2 regions of the Sphingomonas sp. HMP9 genome follow, and region 2 is predicted to be linked to the other one. Evidence: riboswitches for the same ligand, from Rfam matches in the RefSeq annotation. Region 2 holds a riboswitch; the other holds the start of a gene.

Region 1 (11,907 bases), 1.1 Mb from region 2:
CGCAAACGGCGGGACACGAAAACAACCTTTGCGAAGCAATCGCCCGCGAAGACAACCTGCGTTGTCCAGGGGAAGGGGAGGGCAGGGCTTCCAATCCTCCCCCGCCAGGGGGGGTGGCTGGCTCTTGCCACACGGAGGGGAAGGAAAGGAAAGCGTGGGATCCGCGTCCGCCCCCTCCATCGCCTTCAGCGGCACCGCCCTATCGGTGAGAGGATCGAACGATCGAGGATCACGGCGTCCGTGACGTGCGAGGGGGAAGCCGAACGTCCCTCCCTTCCAGCGAGCGGAGAATGCCCGGCAACGGATACCCCCTCGTCGTGATCGGTCCTAAGCTAAAGCATGCCCATGCCCCCATCCGCCCCCACGCTGACCACCGCCCGCCTGACGCTGAGCGGCCACGCCACCACCGACCTCGAGGACTGCGCCGCGATGTGGACCGACCCGCGCGTCTACACGATGATCGGCGGCCAACCCCGATCGCGCGAGGACGTCTGGATCCGCCTGCTCCGTTCGGTCGGCCAATGGACGGTGTTCGGCTATGGCAGCTGGATCGCGCGCGAGACCGCCACGGGCCGCCTGATCGGCGAGCTCGGCCTGATCGAGGCACGCCGCGCGATCGCGCCCTCGATCGACGCCTCTCCGGAAGTCGGCTGGACGCTGACCGGCGACGCGCACGGCCGAGGCTACGCCACCGAAGCGCTTGCCGCGATCCTCACCTGGACCGACGCGCGCATCCCCGCCACCAGCTGCATCATCGACCCCGACAACGCCCCGTCGATCCGCCTCGCCGAGCGCCTGCGCTACCGCCTGCGCACCACGGGCACCTACCGGGACGCCTCGATCCTGATCTTCGACCGAGCCGCGACCGGCGTTATTTCTGCGCGGTAACCACCGGCCTCTGTACCGACGCGATCGGCATGGGATCGCCCGCCCGGTCGTAGAACGCCATCAGCACCAACCCCAAGGCCAGGATACTGCCCGCGATCACGTAGATCAGGCTCTTGTGATCCCTGCCGGTATCCCCGCGCGCGGCGTCTTGATTTGCCATGCATCACTCTCCGAATTGGCAGGTCGTCCTGCTCTGGAGGGGGAAGCTATCAGGTTTCGCCGCACTGCATAGAGGCTATCGAAACCGCGCGGGATACGTCGGGGATAGCGATATTCCCCGGCCCGCTCGGGCCGCAGCCTATGCCGGTCCCGGCGCGATCGGCCAGTATGTGGCATACCGCTCATGCGCGACGCGGAAATACGGCACCATCCGCACCGGCTGCCGATCCGCCGCGAGGATCGTGAACTCCAGCGGCCGGTTCCCCGCCCGCATGCCTTGCGCGATCGCATCGGGATCGCCTGCCAGCGTCGGCGGCGTGAACGGCGCGGCGTTATACTCGCCGTATTTGCGCTCGTTGACGATGATGTCCGATCCCGGCGCCAGGCCTTCGCGCCCGAAGCTGCCCGCCATGACCAGCGGTCCATAGGTGAACGCGGCGATATCCGGCGCGGCGGGCGATCGCTCGACCCCGGCCCGCATCTCCAGCCGCAATTCCACCGTGTCGCCGTCGCGCCACTCGCGCGCCAGCTCCAGATACCGGCCCGGTCGGGTCGACCGCACCGCCTCGACTCCGTTCACCAGCACCACCGCGGTACGGCTCCAGCCCGGATGCCGCAGCTTCAGCATCAGGTCGGTCGGCCGCGTCAGCGTCCAGCGCAGCGTCGTCGTCGCGACGTCGGGGAACGCGGTCATTTGGGTCAGCACCGCGTCCTTGTCCTTCCAGCGCACGGCCGAAGGCACGAACAGGTTCACGTACAGCGCGGAATCGTCGTGGAAATAGATCGAGTCGCGATATTTGACGTGGTTCTCCATGCCGGTGCCGGTGCAGCACCAGAACGAATTCTCCGGCGTGTGATACAGCTTCATGTAGCCCGGCCGCGCGCCCTGGAAATAGGTCGCCATGCCGCTGTCCGGGTCCTGCGACGCGAGGATCCCGTTATACAGCGTCCGCTCGTAATAATCGGCATAGCCCGCCTGCGGATCGTGCAGGAACAGCGCGCGCGTCAGCTTCAGCATGTTGTGCTGGCAACACGTCTCCGATCCCTTCGCCGACAGGACGTGCTCGGCGAAATCGGCGACCGGAAAGAAATGCTCGTTGTCGCCGTGTCCGCCGGTCGCGAACGACCGCGTCAGCGCGACCGTCTTCCAGAAGAATTCGGACGCATCGCGGTATTCGGGCTTCCCCGTCACTTCCCAGACCCGCTGGAAGCCGATGATCTTCGGCACCTGCGTATTGGCATGCATCCCGTCGAGATGGTCGCGGCTCTTGGCGAGTGGCGCCAGAATCGCCTTGTGCGAGAACCGCTCCGCCATCGTGCGATAGTCGGCGGTCCCGGTCATCGTGTAGAGGTCGGCGAACACCTCGTTCATGCCGCCATGCTCGGTATCCAGCATGGTCTCGAACTGCGCATCGCTCAGCGGCCGGCTCGCGACCACCGCCCAGTCCGCCAGCCGCAGCAACACCGCGCGCGCCGTATCGCTGTCCGCCAGAAGCGTCGCATCGCGCAGGCCCGCATACACCTTGTGCAGCGTGTACCACGGCACGCCGGTGATCGGATCGCCGCGCAGATGCGCCGCCACCAAGGCCGGGCCGTCCGGGAATGCGCAGACCAGCCCGCTCCCCGCCGCCGCCTGGCACGCCGCCAGTTCGCGCGCGATATGGTCGATCCGCGCCTTGAACCGCCGGTCGCCGGTCGATCGATAGGCCAGCGCACACGCCGACAGATAATGCCCCAGCGTATGGCCATGGCAGTTGATGTCCGCCCACAAGGGATCCGATTCCCAGCCGCCATAGACCGGCGCCTTCGCTGGCAACCCGGCGTTCACGTGGAAATTATGCAGCATTCGGTCGGGCTTGAGTGCGAGCAGATACGCCTCGGTCTTGCGCTGCGCATGCAGGAACGGTCCCTCGCCGAGCGTGACGTCGGCCAGGTCGAACGCGCGCAATTTCGCAGTCGGCACGGCTGCCGGAACCAAGGCTTGCGGCGTGAACGCAAACGCCTCCGGACCGATCGACACCGCGCCGACGGTCAGCGCACCCTGTGCGACCCCCGTCAGGAATTTCCGACGGGATTGGCCCCCACGGCATGGCTCGACCATAACGACACCCTCTCTCGTGCTCTTGTTATTTGTCTGAGTAGCAGGAGCATCCTACAGGGGAAAGGGGGAGGATCGCGCTGTCAGGGCACCGGATACGCACGACTGGCCACAGGTCCATACCTACGCCGTTCAAGCCGGCGCGCGCCGCCCGGATGCGCGGCGGTGTCGGTCCATCCGATCAAGGAAATTAAAGGCGCTGTGATAATTCCGCTACGGGTGCTGTTGATTCCGATCAATATCGGCGCGCCGGGTCTGGTACTGACGATCCTGACGGTTATGGAGTAGGCAATCACATGACGTGGGAGGTTTTCCCCCGGTTCATGTGGCGGGGCGCAGGGGGGCGGCTGGCTGATCACGGCGAGCCATCATCAGCGACATCACGAACGATACGGGTGCAACTATGGCCTTTATTTCCGCTTCTGGGATCGGCTCTGCGGCACCGGCAGGGGGCTCGGCGACGTCACCGGATCGCCGGCGAACACTGCCGCTCGTTGCAACCGCCGCGACGCTGTGGCTGACATTGGCAGCGGCGGCGCCGGTCACGCGGCTTGACGTCCAGGTCGACAATCTGCGCTCGGCCAAGGGCATGATCCGGATCTGCCTGACCGCGGACCCCGACAATTTTCCGGCCTGCGTCGACGACGCCAACGCGCTGACCCGCTCGATCCCGGCCAGCAACCACGCCACCAGCTTCCCCGGCCTGCCGCAGCGCGGCTATGCGCTCGCGATTATCCATGACGAGAACAACAACGCGAAGCTCGACACCCTCGCGGGCATCCCGCGCGAGGGCTATGGTTTCTCGCGCAACGCCGCGGTCCGCTTCGGTCCGCCGCGGTTTTCCGCTGCCCGGTTCATGCTCGCCGGTGATGCCGAAATACAACAAGTGAAAATGCGTTACATCTTCTGACCAATCGCAACGGACCGAAAACGGTAGTACCGCGTTTCGCGATGGAACCTTTTTCTCCGGAGCATTTCCTTGCGCGCATTCACTCTCATCACGTCTGCCGCAACCGCGGCGCTCGCCATCGCCACCCCGGCGCTCGCACAGACTGATCCGAACCCCTCGCCACCGATCACCAACCCGGCGGACAACAACCGTGTCACGGTTGCGCTCGGTGCGGTGTCGATGCCCGATTATGAGGGCGCGGACAGCAATTCCTTCACCCCCGCCGGCGCCGTCGTCGGTACGGTACGCGGCCATGACTTCTTCCTCCGTGGCACGCAGCTTTATTTCAACTTGATCCCGAATACCGGCGAGGTCGGCATCAACTACGAAGTCGGCGTCATTGGCGGTATCCGCCGTGATCGCACCGGCGATATCGACAATCGCCAGGTTCGCGCGCTTGGCAAGATCGACACCGCGTATGAGATCGGCGGCTATCTCGGCATCGGCAAGACCGGCGTCATCACCAGCGACTACGACACGATCACCGCGCGCGTCGCCTACGTCCACGACGTCTCGGGCACCTATGACAGCTACGTCATCACGCCTCAGGTGAACTATACCACGCCGCTGTCGGTTCGCACGCTCGTCTCGCTGGGCGTATCGGCGGATTATGTCGGCAAGGGCTTCGGGCGGACCTACGCTGCCGTTACACCGATCGGTTCGCTTGCCAGCGGCCTGCGCACCTACGATATCAACGACAGCGGTTTCCGCCGTGCCAACGCCTCCCTCTTCGTCGTCCAGAGCCTCTCGGGCGATCTTCGCCACGGGTTCGGCGTCGGCGCGGGCGTGCTCTACGGCCGTATGCTCGGCAAGTACAAGAACACCCCGATCGTCGCCGACGTCGGCGATGCGGACCAGTGGCTCTATGCCCTCGGCCTGACCTACACCTTCTGAAGACCCGACCTCGTCGAGGTACCTGGGCCCCTCTCCCATCCGGAGAGGGGCCCGCCCGACTTCGACTGACGGCGCGCGTGGGGTGAAGCCGGCAATCAGCCGCCATCCCGCCTCCATCGCGGACACCGCAATCGATTCTAAAATCGCGCTCTCCGCACGGGCGAACGCCTTCGCCGCGGGCGATGAAATTTATTTCATCGCGCCCCCTTGAACCGTGCGTCCATTTCTCAACAGCGTACGTTCCTCGCCATGGACGGCTTTTTTATGTCCGTAATTGAGCGCGTTACGAGCGGGTTTCGAGCAATCGGCCTGGTCGGGGCCTGCCCCGTTGCGCGACTGCCGCAGAGCATTTCGACGTCCGCAACAACAAGGGGAGGACCCTGATATGACCGAGAGCGTGCACCTGATCGAAGCCCTCGATGCGCGAGTGGAACGGCGCAGCGAACGACGTGAATTCTTCAAGACCGCGCTCGGCGCTGCCGCGATGACCGCGGCCGGTGCGACCGCGCTGTCCTTCTCGAGCTCGGCGTCGGCCCAGACCGTCACCGATGCGGACGTCCTGAACTTCGCGCTCAACCTCGAATATCTCGAGGCGCAATTCTATTCCTACGCCGCCACCGGCAACGGCCTGCCGAACAGCATGCTGACCGGCACCGGCACGCAGGGCGCCGTTCTCGGCGGCCGCCGGGTCAACTTTACCGACCCGATCGTCGCGCAATACGCTAAGGAAATCGCTGCGGACGAGATCGCGCACGTCAACTTCCTGCGCACCGCGCTCGGCGCCTCGGCCGTCGCCCAGCCGGCGATCGACGTCAGTGTCACGGCGACCAGCGCCTTCTCGAACGCCGCCCGCGCAGCCGGCCTGATCGGCGCGGGCGCTGCCTTCGACGTGTACGCCACCGACGAGAACTTCCTGCTCGGCGCGTTCATCTTCGAGGACGTCGGTGTGACCGCGTACAAGGGCGCCGCCCCGCTGCTCACCAGCAAGGCGTATCTCGAGGCCGCAGCCGGCCTGCTCGCGGTCGAGGCGTATCACGCCGCGATCGTCCGCACGACGCTGTACGGCAAGGGCATCGACACGCCGTCGTTGCGCACCTCGGCGGATGCCATCTCGAAGGCGCGCGACAGCCTCGACGGTGGTGGTGCCAACACCACGATCTTCGGTGCCGGCGATATCGATCAGGGCATCTCGTCGTACAGCGCGACGCCGATAAACCTGGCGACCACGCAGGCCGCGGTCACCGTGTCGAACATCGTTCCGCTCGACGCCAATGGCGTCGCGTACAGCCGCTCGGCAAGCCAGGTGCTCAACATCGTGTACCTCACCAGTGGCGCAGCCTCCGCGGGCGGGTTCTTCCCGGCCGGCATGAACGGCAACATCAAGACGAGCACCGCAGCGGTCTGATCCGATCAGCATCGCCTTTCGCTCTTCTTCGATATTCAGGGGATTAACCCAATGACCGATCTCAATACCAAGCTGGAAATATTCGACGCGATCGCAAGCCGTCGCAACGAACGTCGCAACTTCCTCCGCTTCGCCGGCGGTTCCGCGCTCGCAATCGGTGGCGCGACTTTGCTCTCGGCATGCGGCAGCGACGATTCCGATCTCGCACCGACCCCAACGCCGGGACCGGCACCGGTTGCCGCACTCAACGACGCCGACGTGCTCAACGTCGCACTGAACCTCGAATATCTCGAAGCGCAGTTCTACGCGTTCGCGGCATTCGGCGTCGGCCTGAACGCCAACATGCTGACCGGCATCGGCACGCAGGGTGCAGTCACCGGCGGCGCACAGGTGCCGTTCCAGGACAGCGTCGTGCGTGAATATGCGCGCGAAATCGCGATCGACGAAGTCGCGCACGTCGCCTTCCTGCGCTCGGCGCTCGGCACCGCCGCCGTCGCCCAGCCTGCGATCGACATCTCGGTCGGCACGGCAGCGGCGCCCGGCGCCTTCACTTCGGCCGCCCGCGCGGCGGGTGTCATCGGTGCGACGGGGGTGTTCAATCCCTATGCCGACGACAACAGCTTCCTGCTCGGCGCGTACATCTTCGAGGACGTCGGCGTGTCGGCCTACAAGGGCGCAGCGCCGTTGATCGCCAACAAGACCTATCTCGAGGCGGCCGCCGGCATCCTCGCGGCAGAGGCGTATCACGCAGGGCTGATCCGCACGATCCTGTACCGCAAGGGTCTGCAGACGCCGAACCCGATGCCGTCGCTCATCACCGCCGCCAACCAGATCAGCGACGCACGCGACAGCCTCGACGGCACCGTCACGAACAGCACGACCGGCGTGATCGGCGACGACGATCAGGGCATCACCGGTTCGGATCCGACGATCTCGAACATCGTCCCGACCGACGCCAACGGCCTGGCCTACAGCCGGTCGGTCGCGCAGGTGCACAACATCGTCTACCTGACCAACACCGCGAAGATCGGCGGGGGCTTCTTCCCCAACGGGACGAACAACCGCCTCGATTCGCTGCGGACCAGCGGCGCCAACGCGTGATCGTCATCACGAGCTAAACAGGAAAATCCGGGTCGCGGCGCACATTCAGAGCGTCGCGGCCTCTCGTTTGGGGAACGAACCATGACACATCTTACGAAGCTCACCATGCTCGCCGGTCTCGCCGCCGCGGGCATATTTGCCGTTCCGGCCGCCGCGCAGGACATGACCACCGACAGCGACCGCAAGCCCTTCTCGGGCGTCTATATCGGCGCGGCCGGCGGCTATGACGTTCAGGGCAACGACATCGGCTCGTCGATCCTGTTCGATCGCAACGCCGACGGCAATTTCAGCGACAACGTCAACACCATCACCGGCGCCAACGCCTTCTCGCCGGGCTTCTGCAACGGCTCGGCCCGCACCGCGGTGCCCGCTTATGGTTGCCGCAACGACGACGACGGCTGGTCGTATTACGGTCGCGCAGGCTTCGACGTGCAGAGCGGACCGTTCGTGGTCGGCCTGGTCGGTGAATTCGGCAAGTCCGAGATCACCGACAGCGTCGCGGCCTTCTCGACCACGCCTGCCAGCTACACGATGGCGCGCAAGCTGAAATGGGAAGGCTCGGTCCGCGCCCGCGCTGGGTTCGCCGCGCGCAACACGCTGTTCTACGCCACCGGCGGCGCTGGTTATGCGAAGATCGACCGCCTGTTCTTCACGACCAACACCGCCAACGCCTTTGCCAGCAGCGGCAAGCGCGAGAAATGGGGCTACGTCGCAGGCGGCGGCATCGAGCAGAAGCTGACCAAGAACATCTCGATCGGCATGGAATATACCTATCACCAGTATAAGGACGATGACGCCCGCGTCCTCGTCACTGCCGGCACCACGCTCGCCGGCAGCCCGGTCCTGCTCGCGAACAACCCGTTCGTCCTCGCCCCCAACACCGCCGGCACTACCTTCCGCCGCAGCGACGAGAACTTCCGCTGGCACTCGCTTCGCGGCACGGTGGCGTTCCGCTTCTGAGGCGAAGGGCGGCTTGTGCCGATCGGCGCAAGACTCGCCCAAGCCCGGCCAGCGCAGCAAAGCACGCCACAAGGCGTAGCTTTGCTACGACTGACGGCGCGGAGTAAGAGCAAAGGCCGTTGCCCCAATCCGGGCAGCGGCCTTTCTCGTTAAGGGACCCCGCGCTCATAAAGAAACGCCACCCCGGCGAAGGCCGGGGCCCAATTGGGGGACGACGGTAACGACTGGCGGTCCTTCATTATATCCATCTTGCCAATTGGACCCCGGCCTCCGCCGGGGCGGTGCGGTGCGCAATATGGGCCGCTCAGCTTTCCCCATTGCACCCCACCCCCATCCGCCTATGCTCGCCCCACCCCGGGGGAGCGCTTTGATCCGCGCTTGAGAGGAAGGCAGGAGCCTTCGACCCGCTGAACCTGATCCGGTTGATACCGGCGGAGGGAGGGAGCGGACGTCAAAGAACCGCAGCCTTGCTCCGAGACCTTTAGGAGCAAGCGCATGGCCGACATCGAAGCACGCACCGAAACAGCAGACATCGGCGTAACCACCGGCCCGATCCGCGGCTCCCGCAAAATCCACGTCGCGGTGCCCTCCAGCCCCGACGTCCGCGTCGCGATGCGCGAGATCGTCCTCGACCCGTCCTGCTCCGAGCCCCCCTTGCGCGTCTACGACACCAGCGGCCCCTATACCGATCCGCGCGCCACGATCGACATCAACGCCGGCCTGCCGCCACTCCGCCGCGCCTGGATCGAGGCTCGAGGCGATGTGGAGAGCTACGACGCGCGAGAAATCCGTCCCGAGGATAATGGTCAGCTAGGCCCCGATCGCTCCGGCGGCGTCCCCCAATTTCCTGCCGCCATCAAGCGCCCCTTGCGCGCAAAACCCGGCGCCAACGTCAGCCAGATGCACTACGCCCGCCGCGGCATCATCACCCCCGAAATGGAATACGTCGCCACCCGAGAAAACCTCGGCCGCGCCATGCTGAAAGACTACGCCCGAGACGGCGAATCCTTCGGCGCCCAGATCCCCGACTACGTAACCCCCGAATTCGTCCGCGACGAGATCGCCCGCGGCCGCGCGATCATCCCCAACAACATCAACCACCCCGAATCCGAACCGATGGCGATCGGCCGCAACTTCCTCGTCAAGATCAACGCCAACATCGGCAACTCCGCGGTCGCCAGCAACGTCGCCGCCGAAGTCGACAAGCTCGTCTGGTCGATCCGCTGGGGCGCCGACACGGTCATGGACCTCAGCACCGGCCGCAACATCCACGACACCCGCGAATGGATTCTGCGCAACTCGCCCGTCCCGATCGGCACCGTGCCCATCTACCAGGCGCTCGAAAAGGTCGGCGGCGTCGCCGAAGACCTCACCTGGGAGATCTTCCGCGACACGCTGATCGAACAGGCCGAACAGGGCGTCGATTACTTCACGATCCACGCCGGCGTCCGCCTCGCCTACATCCCGATGACCGTCAAGCGCGTCACCGGCATCGTCTCGCGCGGCGGCTCGATCATGGCGAAATGGTGCCTCAGCCACCACAAGGAGAGCTTCCTCTACGAACGCTTCGACGAGATCACCGAGATCATGAAGGCGTACGACATCGCCTACTCCTTGGGCGACGGCCTGCGCCCCGGCAGCATCGCCGACGCCAACGACGAAGCGCAGTTCAGCGAACTCTACACGCTCGGCGAACTCACCCACCGCGCGTGGAAGAGCGACGTCCAGGTCATGATCGAAGGCCCCGGCCACGTGCCGATGCACAAGATCAAGGAGAACATGGACAAGCAACTCGAAGTCTGCGGCGAAGCGCCCTTCTACACGCTCGGGCCGCTCACCACCGACATCGCCCCCGGCTACGACCACATCACGAGCGGCATCGGCGCCGCGATGATCGGCTGGTACGGCACCGCGATGCTCTGCTATGTCACGCCCAAGGAGCATCTAGGCCTCCCCGACCGCGACGACGTGAAGGTCGGCGTCGTCACCTACAAACTCGCCGCCCACGCCGCCGACCTCGCCAAAGGCCACCCCGCCCCCCAGATGCGCGACGACGCGCTGTCACGCGCCCGCTTCGAATTCCGCTGGAGAGACCAGTTCAACCTGTCGTTAGACCCCGACACGGCGGAGCAATACCACGACCAGACGCTCCCGGCAGAAGGCGCCAAGACCGCCCATTTCTGCTCGATGTGCGGCCCGAAATTCTGCTCGATGAAGATCACGCAGGAGGTGCGCGACTTCGCGGGCAAGCAGAACGCGGCAGCGGACACCTTTATCGCCGCCGATGCTACAGATGCCGATCGTGCCCTGTTCGCCAGCGGCAAGCGTTCGGTCGCCGACGCCGAAGCCGGCATGGCCGAAATGAGCACCCGGTTCCGGGAGACGGGGAGTGAGGTTTACTTGCCCGCGTCCGGATGACCGGGCGCGGCCAAGCCGTCCCTGCGCCAGCCACTTCCGCCGCCAAGGCCAACGCCCCGCAGACCTTCACCGCGAGCGGCCTGAAGCGCCACGCGTAGCCTCGGTCGCGCAGGCCATCGCGCTGCTCGAACCCGCCACGCCGGATCATCCCGAGACGGACATAGAGTTCGATCGCCGCCTCGAATGGGCCATGATCGGCGTCGTCTCGCCGCCGCCTTACGGCAATCACGACGACGACGAAGAGTGACCGCGTCTACGCCTAACCCGGCCTGATCTCTCGTTCAGTAAATCCGGTGAAATCAACGCGAAAGCCTCACCGCTTCCGAACGAACTCCGCGCGCAGCACCAGCCCCTTGATACCCTCGTAGCGACAGTCGATTTCCTGCGCATCGCCGGTCAGCCGGATCGACTTGATCAGTGTCCCGCGCTTCAACGTCTGCCCAGCACCCTTCACGGTCAGGTCCTTGATCAGCGTCACCTGGTCGCCGTCCGCGAGCACATTGCCGACCGAATCGCGCACCACCACCGCGCCGTCATCCGCCGCCACGGCGGTCGCATCACCACCGGCGACCCACTCGCCGGTCGCCTCGTCGTACACATAGTCTTCGGTCATCGGTCGGTCTCCGGCAGCGCCCAGTCGATCGGCGCGCGCCCATGGGTTTCGAGAAAGGCGTTGGCCCTGCTGAACGGCCGCGATCCGAAGAACCCGGTCCGTGCCGCCAGCGGCGACGGGTGCGCCGACTGGATCACCAGATGCCGCCCACCCTTCGCCACGTCGTCGACGAACGCCGCCTTCTTCTGCGCATACGCCCCCCACAGCAGGAACACGACCGGTTTGTCCTGTGCGTTCACCGCCGCGATGACGGCATCGGTAAACCGCTCCCATCCGCGCTTGCTGTGCGATGCGGCCTCGCCCATCCGCACGCTCAGCACCGCGTTGAGCAGCAGCACGCCCTGCGCGGCCCAGTGGTCGAGCATGCCGTGGCGCGCGCGCGGGATGCCGAGGTCCGCCTCCAGCTCCTTGTAGATGTTGAC
Region 2 (11,907 bases):
CCGGGCTTTCATGGGGGGCTGGCGCATCGTCAGACGACATAGCTTAGCGCCATGACCAGCGCGAGGCCGACCACCGAGATCGATGTCTCGAGCATCGACCATGTCCGGAACGTGTCCGCGGTGCTGGTGCCGACATAGCTTTTGACCAACCAGAAACCCGGATCGTTGACGTGGCTGAAGAAGACGGAGCCCGCGCCGATCGCCAGCACGACGAGTTCCGGGGACACGCCCGAGCTGGCGACGACGCCCGGCATGATGCCGACCGCGGTGATCGTCGCGACGGTCGCGGAGCCGGCGGCGAGGCGTATGCCGACCGCGACCAGCCAGCCGAGCAACAGCGGCGAGATCGCATACATCAGCACGGTGCGCGCGAGCAGGTCGGACAGGCCGGCGGTCACCAGCACCTGCTTCAACGCACCGCCCGCGCCGATCGCGAGCAGGATCGCCCCGGCCGCACCCATCGTCTCGTGCCACACCGCATTCTGGATCGCAGCATCGCGGAGCCGCCGGCCGAACAGCAGCGGCAGGGCGACCAGGTTGGTCAACAGCAGCGCAACCACCGGGTTGCTGGCAGCCACCAGCCAAGCCGCACCCTTGAGACCGGGGATCATCTGTCCCAGTTCGCCAGTCGCGATCATCAGCACGGGCAGCAGCACGATCAACAGCGACAGCCGCCGCGCCGGCGGCGTGATCGCGAGCGCATGATCGTGCAGCACCGGCGCCTCCAGCCGCACGCCGCGCGTCGTGAACCTAGCCAGCAACGGGCCGGAGATGATCGCGGTCGGAATGGCGATCGCGATCCCGTACAGCATCGTCTTGCCAAGGCTGGCCCCCAATGCCTCGACCGCGAGCAGGGGGCCTGGATGCGGCGGGACCAGCGCATGGACGACGCCCAGACCCGCCAGTGCCGGCATGATCAGCCTGAGCTTTGCCGCATCGCGTGCCGCCCCGTCCTTGCCGGTCATCTCCTCGGCGGCGGCAACGACGATCGGCAGCAACAGGACGAGGCCGGTCTCGAAGAACAGCGGCAGCCCGACGACGATCGCGATGCCCAGCGTTGCCCATGGTGCCGCCTGGACGCCGGTCATCCGCAGCGCCGCCTTGGCCAGCGAGGCGGCGGCGCCCGACAGATGCAGCATCGCGCCCAGCGAGAGGCCCAGCGCGACGACCAGCCCGGTGCCGCCGATGATGTCGCCGACGCCCTTCTGCACCGCCTTCGCCACGTCGGGCAGCGGCAGGCCGGCGAGCAGCCCGACGGTGAACGCGCCGCACAGCAGGCCGATAAAGGGATGGAGTCGGCCGCGGACGATCATCACCACGGCCAGCCCGATGCCGGCGAGGGCCGCGATCACCAGCCGCATGTCGGCGCTGATCACAGGCGTGACGTACGCGTTCGGGCGCACGTGGCCCGTCCGATCCGTGGACGCGTGTCCGGTGCGTGTGGCATCAGGCCCCTCCCGTCGCTCAGCGGCGCCTTCGCCTGCTGTGATAGCGCATATCTGTACGACAGGTCTTTTCGATCTTACAACAGAAAAGGCTTGATTGCGTATGAACACGCGGCTCATAGTCAAAACCTGTCCAACCGAATCCGTATAAGCGGATCGCTGGATGATAGCGCAACCCACGACATTGCGACGATCGACCGTCGCGATACCGGGCCGAAGCACGAGGGAGGATGACCATGGAAGCGACCGCACGCGATACGCGCCAACCCGCGACGGCGGACATCGCGGTTCCGAGCGCCGTTACGAGCGCCGTATTGACGCCGACTCAGATCAGGGTGCTTCGCGGCGTCCATTCCGGGCTGCTCAACAAACAGATCGCGTTCGATCTCGGCATCGCCGAGGCGACCGTGAAGGTCCACATGACCGCGCTAATGCGCAAGCTGAACGTCCGCAACCGGACGCAGGCGGCGATCGTCGCGCAGACGCTCGCGATCTGAGACAATCTTTGATCCTCCCCCGCCAAGGGGGAGGTGGCGCCGGAGGCGACGGAGGGGGAGGACACGAAACAAACGTGACCCTTTCCTCCCCCTCCGTCTGGCAAGCCAGCCACCTCCCCCTGGCGGGGGAGGATCAGAAGGCAGCTCCCTGAGATACGACCTTCGTCGCAGATGATGCGTACGCGCATGAACGGTAGGGCTGCTGTCCTGATGGCGGGAGACGGGTGATGGTTGCGAAATGGCTGCTCTGCGGAACGGCGCTTCTTGTCGCCAGCCCGGGCTTTGCAAAGACGGCGGCACTGACCAGGTCCGTCTCGGTCTATGCCACCCAGCCCGATGATCCCGGCGCGATCACCGTCAAAGGCGTCGGCGATGGCCGCGCCGACGACAGCGCGGCGATCCAGCGGGCGATCGATGCCGCCGCGGCAGGCGGTCATGGCGGCGTCGTGTTCCTGCCGTCGGGACGCTACCGGATCACGCGCACGATCTTCATCCGGTCCGCAGTCCGCGTATTCGGCGTCGGCGCGACCCGGCCGGAAATCATTCTCGCCGACAACAGCGCGGGATTCGGATCGGGCGTCGCGGCGATGGTCAGCTTCACGGGCGAGGACCAGTACCGCGTCGGCAAGGCGCCCGTACCGCCGCGGACCAGCGTTCCGTTCGATCCGGCGATCTTCGATGCGACGTCGAGCACTTTCTATTCCACGCTGTCCAACGTCGATTTCCGGATCGGCGACGGCAATGCCGGGGCGGTCGCGGTCCGCTTTCGCGTCGCGCAGCACGGCTATCTGCGGCACATCGATTTTCACATCGGTTCGGGTCTTGCCGGCGTCTACCAGGCGGGCAACGCGTTCGAGAATTTGCGCTTCTTCGGCGGTCGCTACGGGATCATGTCGGAGAAGACCTCGCCCGCGTGGCAGTTCACGCTGCTCGACTCCGAGTTCCAGGGCCAGCGCGACGCGGCGATCCGCGAACATGAAGTCGACCTGACTCTGGTCAACGTCGCGATCCGCGATACGCCGGTCGGGATCGAGATCGACCGCGGCTATTCCGACTCGCTCTGGGGCAAGGACGTCCGGTTCGAGAACGTGTCGCAGGCGGGTGTGATCGTGTCGGCCGAGAACAGCGTCTTCACGCAGATCGGCTTCGACAATGCGGTGGCCAGCAACACGCCAATTTTCGCGCGCTTCCGCGACAGCGGCAAGACCGTCGCGGCGGCGGGGCCGACCTACCGGGTCGCCGACTTTTCCTATGGTCTGAAGCTGGCCGGGCTCGGCACGATCGGCGCGTATGCGACCGACATCCAGAGGGCACCTCTCGCGCGGATGCCCGCCCGGCGCGTGCCGGCTATACGCGCAATGCCGCCCGTCCGAGACTGGGCGAACGTCCATGATCTCGGCGTGAAGGGCGACGACACCACCGACGATACCGTGGCGCTGCAGCGGGCGATCGACACGCACCGCGTGCTGTATCTCCCGGTCGGTCGCTACCGCGTCACGGACACGATCAAGCTACGCCCCGACAGCGTCCTGATTTCGCTGCACCCGAGCCTGACGCATCTCTATCTGCCCGACGAGACCCCTGCCTATATGGGCGTCGGCGGACCCAAGGCGCTGTTGGAAAGCGCGAAGGGCGGCAACGCGATCGTGTCCGGGCTCGGCCTGTGGACCGGCGGCGTGAACCCGCGCGCAACCGCGCTGCTCTGGAAGGCGGGCGAGGCGTCGATGGTCAACGACGTCAAGATCCAGGGCGGCGGCGGCACCGTGCTGACCAAGGGCAGCCCGATCGGCTTCGGCGATCCGCGCGCGCGTTTCGACGGGCAGCATCCCAGCATCTGGGTGACGGACGGCGGTGGCGGCACCTTCGCGGCGATCTGGTCGCCGAACACGCTGGCCTCGGCAGGCTTCCAGGTCTCGGATACCAAGACCCCCGGCCATGTCTACGAACTGTCCGCCGAGCATCATTATCGCGCCGAGATCGTGCTCGACAACGTCGCGAACTGGGAGTTCCTGGCACCGCAGACCGAGCAGGAAGTGCGCGACGGTGTCGATGCGATTTCCACCGAAATCCGGAATTCGCGCAACATCCTGTTCGCCAATTATCACAGCTACCGCGTCACGCGGTCGATCAAGCCCATGGATGCCGCGGTAAAGCTCTACAATTCCGGCGATATCCGTTTCCGCAACGTCCATGTGAACGCCGAAAGCGGGTTTGCGAGTTGCGATGCCAAGGGCTGCGGCACGTATCTGCGCGCGAGCAAATTCCCGTTCGAGAACACGATCAAGGACATGACGCGCGGCCAGGAAGTGCGCGAACTCGAGTTCGCCAAGCTCGACGTGCCGGCCGTCTCCGCGACGGCAGTGCCGACCTCGATACCGGCCTCGATACCGGAAACGCCGGGCGTCGAAAAACTCGCAGACGGATTCTATTCGATCGCCGGCGGTGCAATCGACGCGCAGGGCAAGCTGTACTTCATCGATCGCCGCTTCCAGCGGATCCACGGCTGGTCGAAGAGCGAAGGCCTTTCGATCGTGGCGGAGGCGCCGCTCGACGCGGTCAACCTTGCGGTCGACAAGTCCGGCCACCTGCTGGTCCTGTCTTCGGCCGGGCGAGACGGGACGGTCTACAGCATCGATCCGGCCAAGCCGGCTGATGTGAAGGTCATCGCACCGACGCCGGCCAAGGCGCGACGCGATGCGGCGACCGTGCTTCCCGTCAACGTCTGGGCGAACGGCGAGTTCGCCGACCGGATCGATCCCACGACGTATCACTATCCACCGCTCGCCGATTTCTTCACCAGCAAGATGGGGGAAGCCAAGGCGCAGGACTATGTCTCGCCCGACGGGTCGCTGGTCCTGCCCGCGTTCCGCGTGTGGAACCAGGGGCCGGACGATCATCAGGGCTGGCGCTGGTCCGATACGCTCGATGCGTACGGATTCGTCACCGCTGCTACGGGCGAACGCGTCGTGCTGACCAACGGATCGGAGAACCGCACGTATAGCGGTCTGGTCGGCGAAAATGGTCGGGTGACGGACCTCAAGGTCGTGGCCCCGCGGGGCGGCGAGAGCGCGACGCGCGATGCCGCCGGCAATCTCTACGTCGCCAATGGCCAGGTGTTCGTCTATCGGCCGGACGGCACGCTGTTACGCCGTATCGACGTGCCGGAACGTCCGCTGCAACTCGTCATCGGTGGCGCGGATCGTCGCACCTTGTTCATTCTGGCCCACCACGCGCTATACTCGATCGGACTGTGACGGCGGCGGGCGATCGGTCAGATCGCCCGCGTGCGCCGAACCAGACTGACCGCCTGGATCATCGTCGCCGACGCGGTCAGCGTTATGCCGAGCATGGCCACGCCGAACCATCCGGCGGCAGCCCAGGCCTGCGTCGCGGCGGCGGACCCGACGGCACCGCCGAGGAACATCCCGCCCATGAAGATCGTGTTGAGCCGCGCCCGCGCCTCGGGGCGGAGCGCGTAGACGATGTGCTGGTTGGAGACGAGCGCGCTCTGCACCGCGAAATCGAGTACCACGACACCGACGACCATGCCCGCGATCGACGTCCACACGCCGAACAGGATCCAGGATACCAGCGTCAGCGCGGCGCCGAGCGCGATCACCAGGTGCGGGCCCTTGCGATCCGCGTACCGCCCGGCGATCGGCGCGGCGAAGATACCGACTGCGCCGACAATGCCGAACAGGCCCGCCACGTCAGCGCCCATAGCATAGCGCGGCTCCTGAAGCCGGAGCGCGAGGATCGTCCAGAACGCCGTGAACGCGGCGAAGAGCAGCGACTGGGTGACGGTCGCCAGCCGCAACGCGCCGAACTCCCGCCACAGCCCGAGCAGCGAGGCGAGAAGACCGCCATAGGACAAGGTGGCGGCCGGCTGGCTGCGCGGTAGCTTGATCGCCATCCATGCGCCGACCGCGAGCGCCATCGGCACACCGAGCCAGAACATCTCGCGCCACCCGGCATGCGTGGCGACGAACCCGGCGAGCGTTCGGCTGAGCAAAATGCCGCACAGCAACCCCGACATGACCGTCCCCACGGTCGCCCCGCGTCGGTCCGGGGCAGCGAGGTTGGCGGCCAGCGGGACGATCTGCTGCGCGACCGTCGAGGCGATGCCGACGAGCAGCGATGCGGCCACGACCAGGCCAGCGGTGGGCGCGACGGCGGCGGCTACCAGCGCGGCGGCAAGTACCGCGAACTGGATCACGATCAGGCGTTTGCGCTCGATCAGGTCGCCGAGCGGCACGAGGAAGAACAGCCCGGCGGCATAGCCGAGCTGAGTCGCGGTGGGGATCAGCGTGGACAGCTTGCCGGGCAGGTCCTTCTCGATCACGCCGAGCATCGGCTGGTTGTAATAAATATTGGCGACTGCGACGCCGGCGGCGGCGGCCATCGCGAACGTCACGCTGCTGGTCAGGACATAGCCCGTCGTTCTGGGTTCCGGACGGTGTTGCGCAGTCGGTGTCATGGTCAATTCCGGGGTACGACGCTGCCTGAAGGGCGCGCCGTGCGTGAAGGTGGACGGGTCGGGCGGTCGGCAGGGTGGAGCGGCGATGCGCTCGCGTTAGATGGGCAGCTTGCCCTCAAGGTAAAGTGCGGACGGCAGGCGCGACGGCAGCGTCGGTTCCGGTGCGGTACGCGTCGCGGCGGCACGAAGCCAGTCGGGACCGCCGTCGCGGTGTCGGGTCGATCCATCCGAGCGCGTCGGCACCTTGCCGTAGATCGGTGGCCCGTCCCAGCCGGGTGACCCTGCACCGAACGACGCAGCGATGTTGCCGTATGTCGACGGATCGCGCCCGTCGAGGCTGAGCCGGTCGTTCAGGTAACAGGCGGTGGCCCACGCAGTCTCTGGATCGGGGGTCAAGGCGATGATCCGCTTGGCCCAGTACATGCGCAGGTTGTTGTGCATCCACCCGTCGATCAGGAACTGGCGCTGGCACGCGTTCCAGGTCTCGTCGGTGGTCGTGCCGTTGAGCAGGTCGCCGAGCGTTTCCACATCGGGGCGCGGGTCCGCCGCATGCGCTGCGAGCGTCTCTCGCGCCCAGTCGGACACGCGGTCGTAGCGTTCGGGTGAGGGCAGCGCGCGGGCCTGGTAGTGGAACCACTCGCGCCATGTCAGAAGTTCGTCGACGAACTTGGTCTTTGCGGCGGCGGGCGCGGCGGCGGCGTCGACGGTGGCCATGACCTCCCGCGGGCCGATCACGCCGAAGTGGAGATAGGGCGACAGCATGCTCGCACCGACCGGCTTGGTCGCATCGTTTCGAGTCGTCGCATAGGTCGGCAGCACCGTGTCCATCAGCCGTTCGAGCTTCGTCAGCGCGCCGTCGCGGCCAGCTGGAAAGTCGGGACTGAGCGAAAGCGAATGGTCGATCGCCGCGCTCTCGACCAGCCGGTCCAGGTCGGCATTGGTACAGGATTCGAGTCGATCGGACGTGAAGGGTAGGGGACCGTCATACGCGGCGACCGCGGCGGGGAGATCGGCGATCGCGCACCAGTCCGCCCGCACCGCCTCATGCTTGCGGCGAAATGCGGTGGTCGAGCCGATACCGTCGCCCAGCAACGCGGGGGGTACCAGGCATGCGGCGTTGACGCCGAACATCGCGACGTCGGTGCGGGCGGCGACGCGGTCCGACTGCCAGCGCGCGACGAAGGTCGGCTGGTCCTCGACGAACACCGCGGCGCTGTCGGCGGCCAGACGGTAGACGAGACCCTTTTCGCGCGCGTCGGCGCGGTCGACGTGCTGGACGCAAGCGAGGTCCCGTTGGCGACAGTCCAGCGCCAGATCGCGGCTCGCGCCGAGAATGAAGCGGTGCAGGCGATCGGACGCATAGGGGTAATCCTCGCGCAGTCCGTGATAGACGAGGACGGGCAGGCCAAGATCGTTGCCGAGACGGATCGCCGCGTCGATCACCGGATTGTCCCGCGCGCGCAGCGCCTGTTGCAGCCAGCACAGGACGTAGCGTCCGCCAGGCCGGACTTCGCGAACATTCACGCGGCAAACGCGCGGCGCCTCCGACCAGGATGCCAGCGACGGGACGTTCGAGGATTGCGGAAGCGGCGATACCATCATGGCCCAACACACCGGGGCCCCGCTACGATCCCTTACGGCCGGGCGTACGACATTGCATCGAGCGCTTCGGAGATCAGCGCGGCGACGACGGTCTGGCCGAGCGCATCCGCCTCCACCAAGGCATCTTCGAGATGCTCGCGAAGCCGCTGATCGGGATTGAGCGTCCGTTGGGGCATGTCTCAATTATATCGATCGCAACGTCGGACTATACAAGTCGTCTCTTCGACTAATCGCAAAATATAAACGTCTCATCCCAATGAATTCTGGAAAGACGGTGTTGCTACCTGATACATCGGCAGGTCTCGCGTCTCACAAATCCCGGTAGTAGAAGATCTCCGGTTCTTCGGCGGGACGTAAACCGACGATCTGCCCGGCCAACTGCCAGTTGGTAAGCGCCAAAAGCCTGACGGCTGCGCTGTTGTGTGCGCCGGTCGAAATGAAGACCCTGCCGTTCAGGATCGATTTCAGTTCGGCTATCAATGATTGGGCGATGCCGTGACGGCGATAGTCGGGATCGACGACCAGCTTGTTGACATAGTCCTTGCCGATGCATCCGCCGGTCTGCCACGCGATATAGCCTGCGATCACGCCGTCCACTTCGGCAACCAGCATCCGGCGCTCGACGATCTCCGCGATCCGGTCTCCGGGGAAGGAATCGAACGCCATCAGGCGGGACAGGTCATAGGGTTGGGCGGCTCGTATCGCGGTCATGCTCTCTCCCTGCTGCAACCGATCGCTGGGTCCAGGCCGGTCGCTTGACGAATAGAACGGACAGTCCGGTAGGAAGTCTCACGAGTTGCTCTGGATCATATAGATTCCGGGTAAGGACCCGTTTCGTGCTCCTACCGTGCCCGAACGAGTTGCCGGGACCGTGTTCGCGCGGATAAGCTGGCGCCATGGAAAACACCGCACCCCAACTCGACCTGTTCACTCGCCTCGAGATCGCCATCGAGGAACGCAACGAAGCGGCCGAGGCCTTCGACGTCTTCAAGCAGGATGCCGTGATGGCGCACGCGCCGGCCGCTGGACAGGAACCTGCCGTGACCAGCGAGGACGCCGCCGATGCCGCCGCGGGCGAAGTCGACGATTTCAACGCTGAGGTGAATGCGCTGCTGCAGGGTGCGAACGACGCGGAGCTCGCAGGCGTGTACGAACAGTCGGGAGGCGAGATCGGCCACCCGGTCGCCGAGGCAGTGTTGGGCGAGATCAAGCGCCGCGAGGGTCGTGCCTGATCGCGCAGACCTTTGCTGCCAGCGGCGAGAATCATGATGCGGTGAGTCTAAATGCCGCACCGTAACGTATCTGTCACACCGTTGCGGCGTCGGCGCTCCCTTGCCGACCCCGACGGTGCTCGTTGATCGAGCTGCCGAGGCGGTCGGCCTACCTTGTTTTCACAGCATGTTTTCTGGGTAGGTCGGCCGCTGCGCGCCGTTTTTCGCGCGGCTCTTGGGGCGCAGCGGCGCAATCGGCGAGGCACACTCGCCAGATCAACGCGTTAGCCCTTTCCACCACCCGTTCGACCGCCTAAGCCGCGTGCATCCCCGGGGGCCGCTGATGCGCGGCTGAGAGGTGGGCAGCAGCCCATGACCCGCTGAACCTGATCCGGCTTATACCGGCGTAGGGAGGGTCTGCGGCTGGCCCGTCGTCCCTCCGATTGGAGTGGACGTGACGTTTTTCAGTGCTGGTCTAAGTGTGATTTCCGCCGGGCGCGAGCGCAGGCTTTTGGGGTGTGTCGCCCTATCTCTGTCGGCGAGCCTTGCTGCGGCGTCAGCGAGCGCGCAGGTCGTGGTGGACCCGGTCGAGCCTGCTGAAATCCGGGTGGTAGGCAAGCAGGACCCGGCCGGGCTGTTGCCCGACCAGAAGGTGCCGCGTGCGCAGAGTGCGATCTCCGCCGACTTCATCGTCAAGCAGGCGCCGACGCTCAACGCGTTCCAGCTGGTGACGCTGTTGCCCGGCGCAAACGTCGCGTCGAGCGACCCGTACGGGCTGTCGACCAGTTCCAGCCTGACGCTGCGGGGGCTCGGCCAGGACGAGATCGGCGTGCTGATGGAAGGCGCGCCGCAGAACGACATCGGCTATTTTTACGCCTATCCGTCGCAGTTCGCCGACCCCGAGAACCTCAAGCGTATCTCGCTCGCGCAAGGCTCGGTCGATATCGACTCACCCACGCTCGGTGGGGCTGGCGGGCTGTTGTCGCTGTCGCTCGACGATCCGAAGGAGCGTCCAGGGGCGCTCGTCGACCTGTCGCTCGGCAGCTACGCGGCGCGGCGCGGCTTCTTCCGTGTCGATAGCGGGACGATCGGCAATACCGGGCTGAAGGCGTTCCTGTCCTATTCGAACACGCGTGCCGACAATTGGCGCGGTGCCGGCTACGACACGCGCCAGCATATCGACGCCAAGATCCTCAACGAATGGGGCGCCGGCAACCGCGCCAGCCTCGCGCTCTCGTACAACGATGCGAATTCGTCGAGCTATCCCAGCCCGACGCTCGCCGAGTGGAACGCGCAGGGGCGCGGGTTCAACTACGACACGCGCTACACGGAGGGGAACACCAACTACTGGCGCCTGTACCGCGCGCCGTTCCGTAACCTCTATGCCTCCGCGCCGGTGCATCTGGTCCTGACCGACCGGCTCGCGCTCGACACCACGACGTATCTCCAGTTCGGCTATGGCAACTCGCCCTACGGGACGCAGCTGACCACCGAAGGAAACTTCCTCGGCACGGAAGAGCTGGCTCAGCCGATCGCGCTGCCCGGTGCGGTCGACGGTGTTGCGACGGTGCTCGGCAACTACACCGGCGACCAGATGCGGACCGGCAACGTCAGCAAGCTGACCTTCAAGACCGGCGTGCACACGCTTACCGCGGGGCTCTGGTTCGACTATGGCACCGACCGCGTCACGCAATCCTACACGTCGATCGACGCGGACGGCGCGCCGACCGATCGCTGGGGATACCGTGCCAAGGCGATCCGCACGGCCGACGGGCGGCTGCTCGCCTATGAGAACCAGCGCACGGTGACGGTGACGAAGGGCTTCTTCCTTGCCGACAGCATCGCGCTGACGCCGCGGCTGACGGTCGATGCCGGGTTCAAGGGCGTGAACGTGTTGCGCAATGGCCGCAATTATCTGCCCGGGCCGCAGGACAAGGTCCGCAACGACAGCTTCGCCGCCTTGCCGCGCGCCGCGATCCATTACCGTCTCGACGATCGGCAGCAACTGTTCGCCAACATCACCACCAACTTCCGCACGCCCAACGAATTCACGCTCTACAACAGCTATTATGGCGGCGAAGTCGTCGTGCAGGGGACGAACGCGCTGAAGAACGAATATTCGGTGTCGCAGGAGATCGGCTATCGCTTCATCGGGGAACACTTGTCCGCCTCGCTGACCGGCTTCCACTACAAGTTCCGCAACCGCCAGCTGGCCACCGTGATCGACCAGGGCGGTGCGGAGGTGAACGCGACGCTCAACGCCGGTGGCCAGACCTCGTACGGCGTCGATGCGGAGATCGACTACCGCCCGGTTGCGGGTGTCAGCCTGTACGTTTCCGGCGAATATCTGCACGCGCGGATCGACGACGATCTCCCGGTCGGTGCGGATTTCCTGCCGACCAGGGGCAAGCACGCGGTCTCCAGCCCGGCCGTCCAGTTCGGTGTCGGCGGGATTTACGACGACGGCCGGTTTTTCGGCAGCGTCGCGTCGAAATATATCGGCCGGCAATATGCGAGCTTCATGAACGACGAACGCATCAAGGGCTATGCGACGCTCGACCTATCGGTCGGCATGCACCTGGCGGACTGGCTCGACGGCAAGCGCACCGACCTGCGCGTCAACGCGATCAACGTCACCGATCCGCACGTCCTTGCCGGCGTTCAGTCGGTCAGCA

What was found. Region 2 has a riboswitch for thiamine pyrophosphate ahead of HMP09_RS07955 (TonB-dependent receptor). Riboswitches for the same ligand answer to the same signal wherever they lie in the genome.
Region 1: it holds a riboswitch for thiamine pyrophosphate, as region 2 does, so the genes downstream of both, thiC (phosphomethylpyrimidine synthase ThiC) here and HMP09_RS07955 (TonB-dependent receptor) in region 2, are expected to answer to the same signal.

The regions. Positions count from the first base shown of each region.
Region 1 covers NZ_AP022673.1:2,886,476-2,898,382, forward strand. Annotated here, with positions in the region: gene HMP09_RS12950 (GNAT family N-acetyltransferase) at 346-888, shown strand; gene HMP09_RS12955 (hypothetical protein) at 872-1,048, opposite strand; gene HMP09_RS12960 (glycoside hydrolase family 127 protein) at 1,187-3,148, opposite strand; partial or broken gene HMP09_RS18445 (sterol desaturase family protein) at 3,287-3,700, shown strand; gene HMP09_RS12970 (DUF2141 domain-containing protein) at 3,669-4,055, shown strand; gene HMP09_RS12975 (MipA/OmpV family protein) at 4,125-4,988, shown strand; gene HMP09_RS18550 (hypothetical protein) at 5,071-5,199, shown strand; gene HMP09_RS12980 (ferritin-like domain-containing protein) at 5,374-6,393, shown strand; gene HMP09_RS12985 (ferritin-like domain-containing protein) at 6,445-7,494, shown strand; gene HMP09_RS12990 (outer membrane protein) at 7,576-8,454, shown strand; TPP riboswitch at 8,800-8,911, shown strand; gene thiC (phosphomethylpyrimidine synthase ThiC) at 8,950-10,872, shown strand; gene HMP09_RS13000 (hypothetical protein) at 10,844-11,119, shown strand; gene HMP09_RS13005 (alkylphosphonate utilization protein) at 11,186-11,485, opposite strand; gene ung (uracil-DNA glycosylase) at 11,482-11,907, opposite strand, start outside.
Region 2 covers NZ_AP022673.1:1,801,519-1,813,425, reverse strand. Annotated here, with positions in the region: gene HMP09_RS08000 (FadR/GntR family transcriptional regulator) at 1-40, opposite strand, end outside; gene HMP09_RS07995 (GntT/GntP/DsdX family permease) at 30-1,376, opposite strand; gene HMP09_RS07990 (helix-turn-helix domain-containing protein) at 1,682-1,942, shown strand; gene HMP09_RS07985 (glycosyl hydrolase family 28-related protein) at 2,170-5,196, shown strand; gene HMP09_RS07980 (MFS transporter) at 5,214-6,419, opposite strand; gene HMP09_RS07975 (deoxyribodipyrimidine photo-lyase) at 6,516-8,021, opposite strand; gene HMP09_RS07970 (hypothetical protein) at 8,054-8,197, opposite strand; gene HMP09_RS07965 (GNAT family N-acetyltransferase) at 8,331-8,687, opposite strand; gene HMP09_RS07960 (hypothetical protein) at 8,918-9,253, shown strand; TPP riboswitch at 9,553-9,662, shown strand; gene HMP09_RS07955 (TonB-dependent receptor) at 9,807-11,907, shown strand, end outside.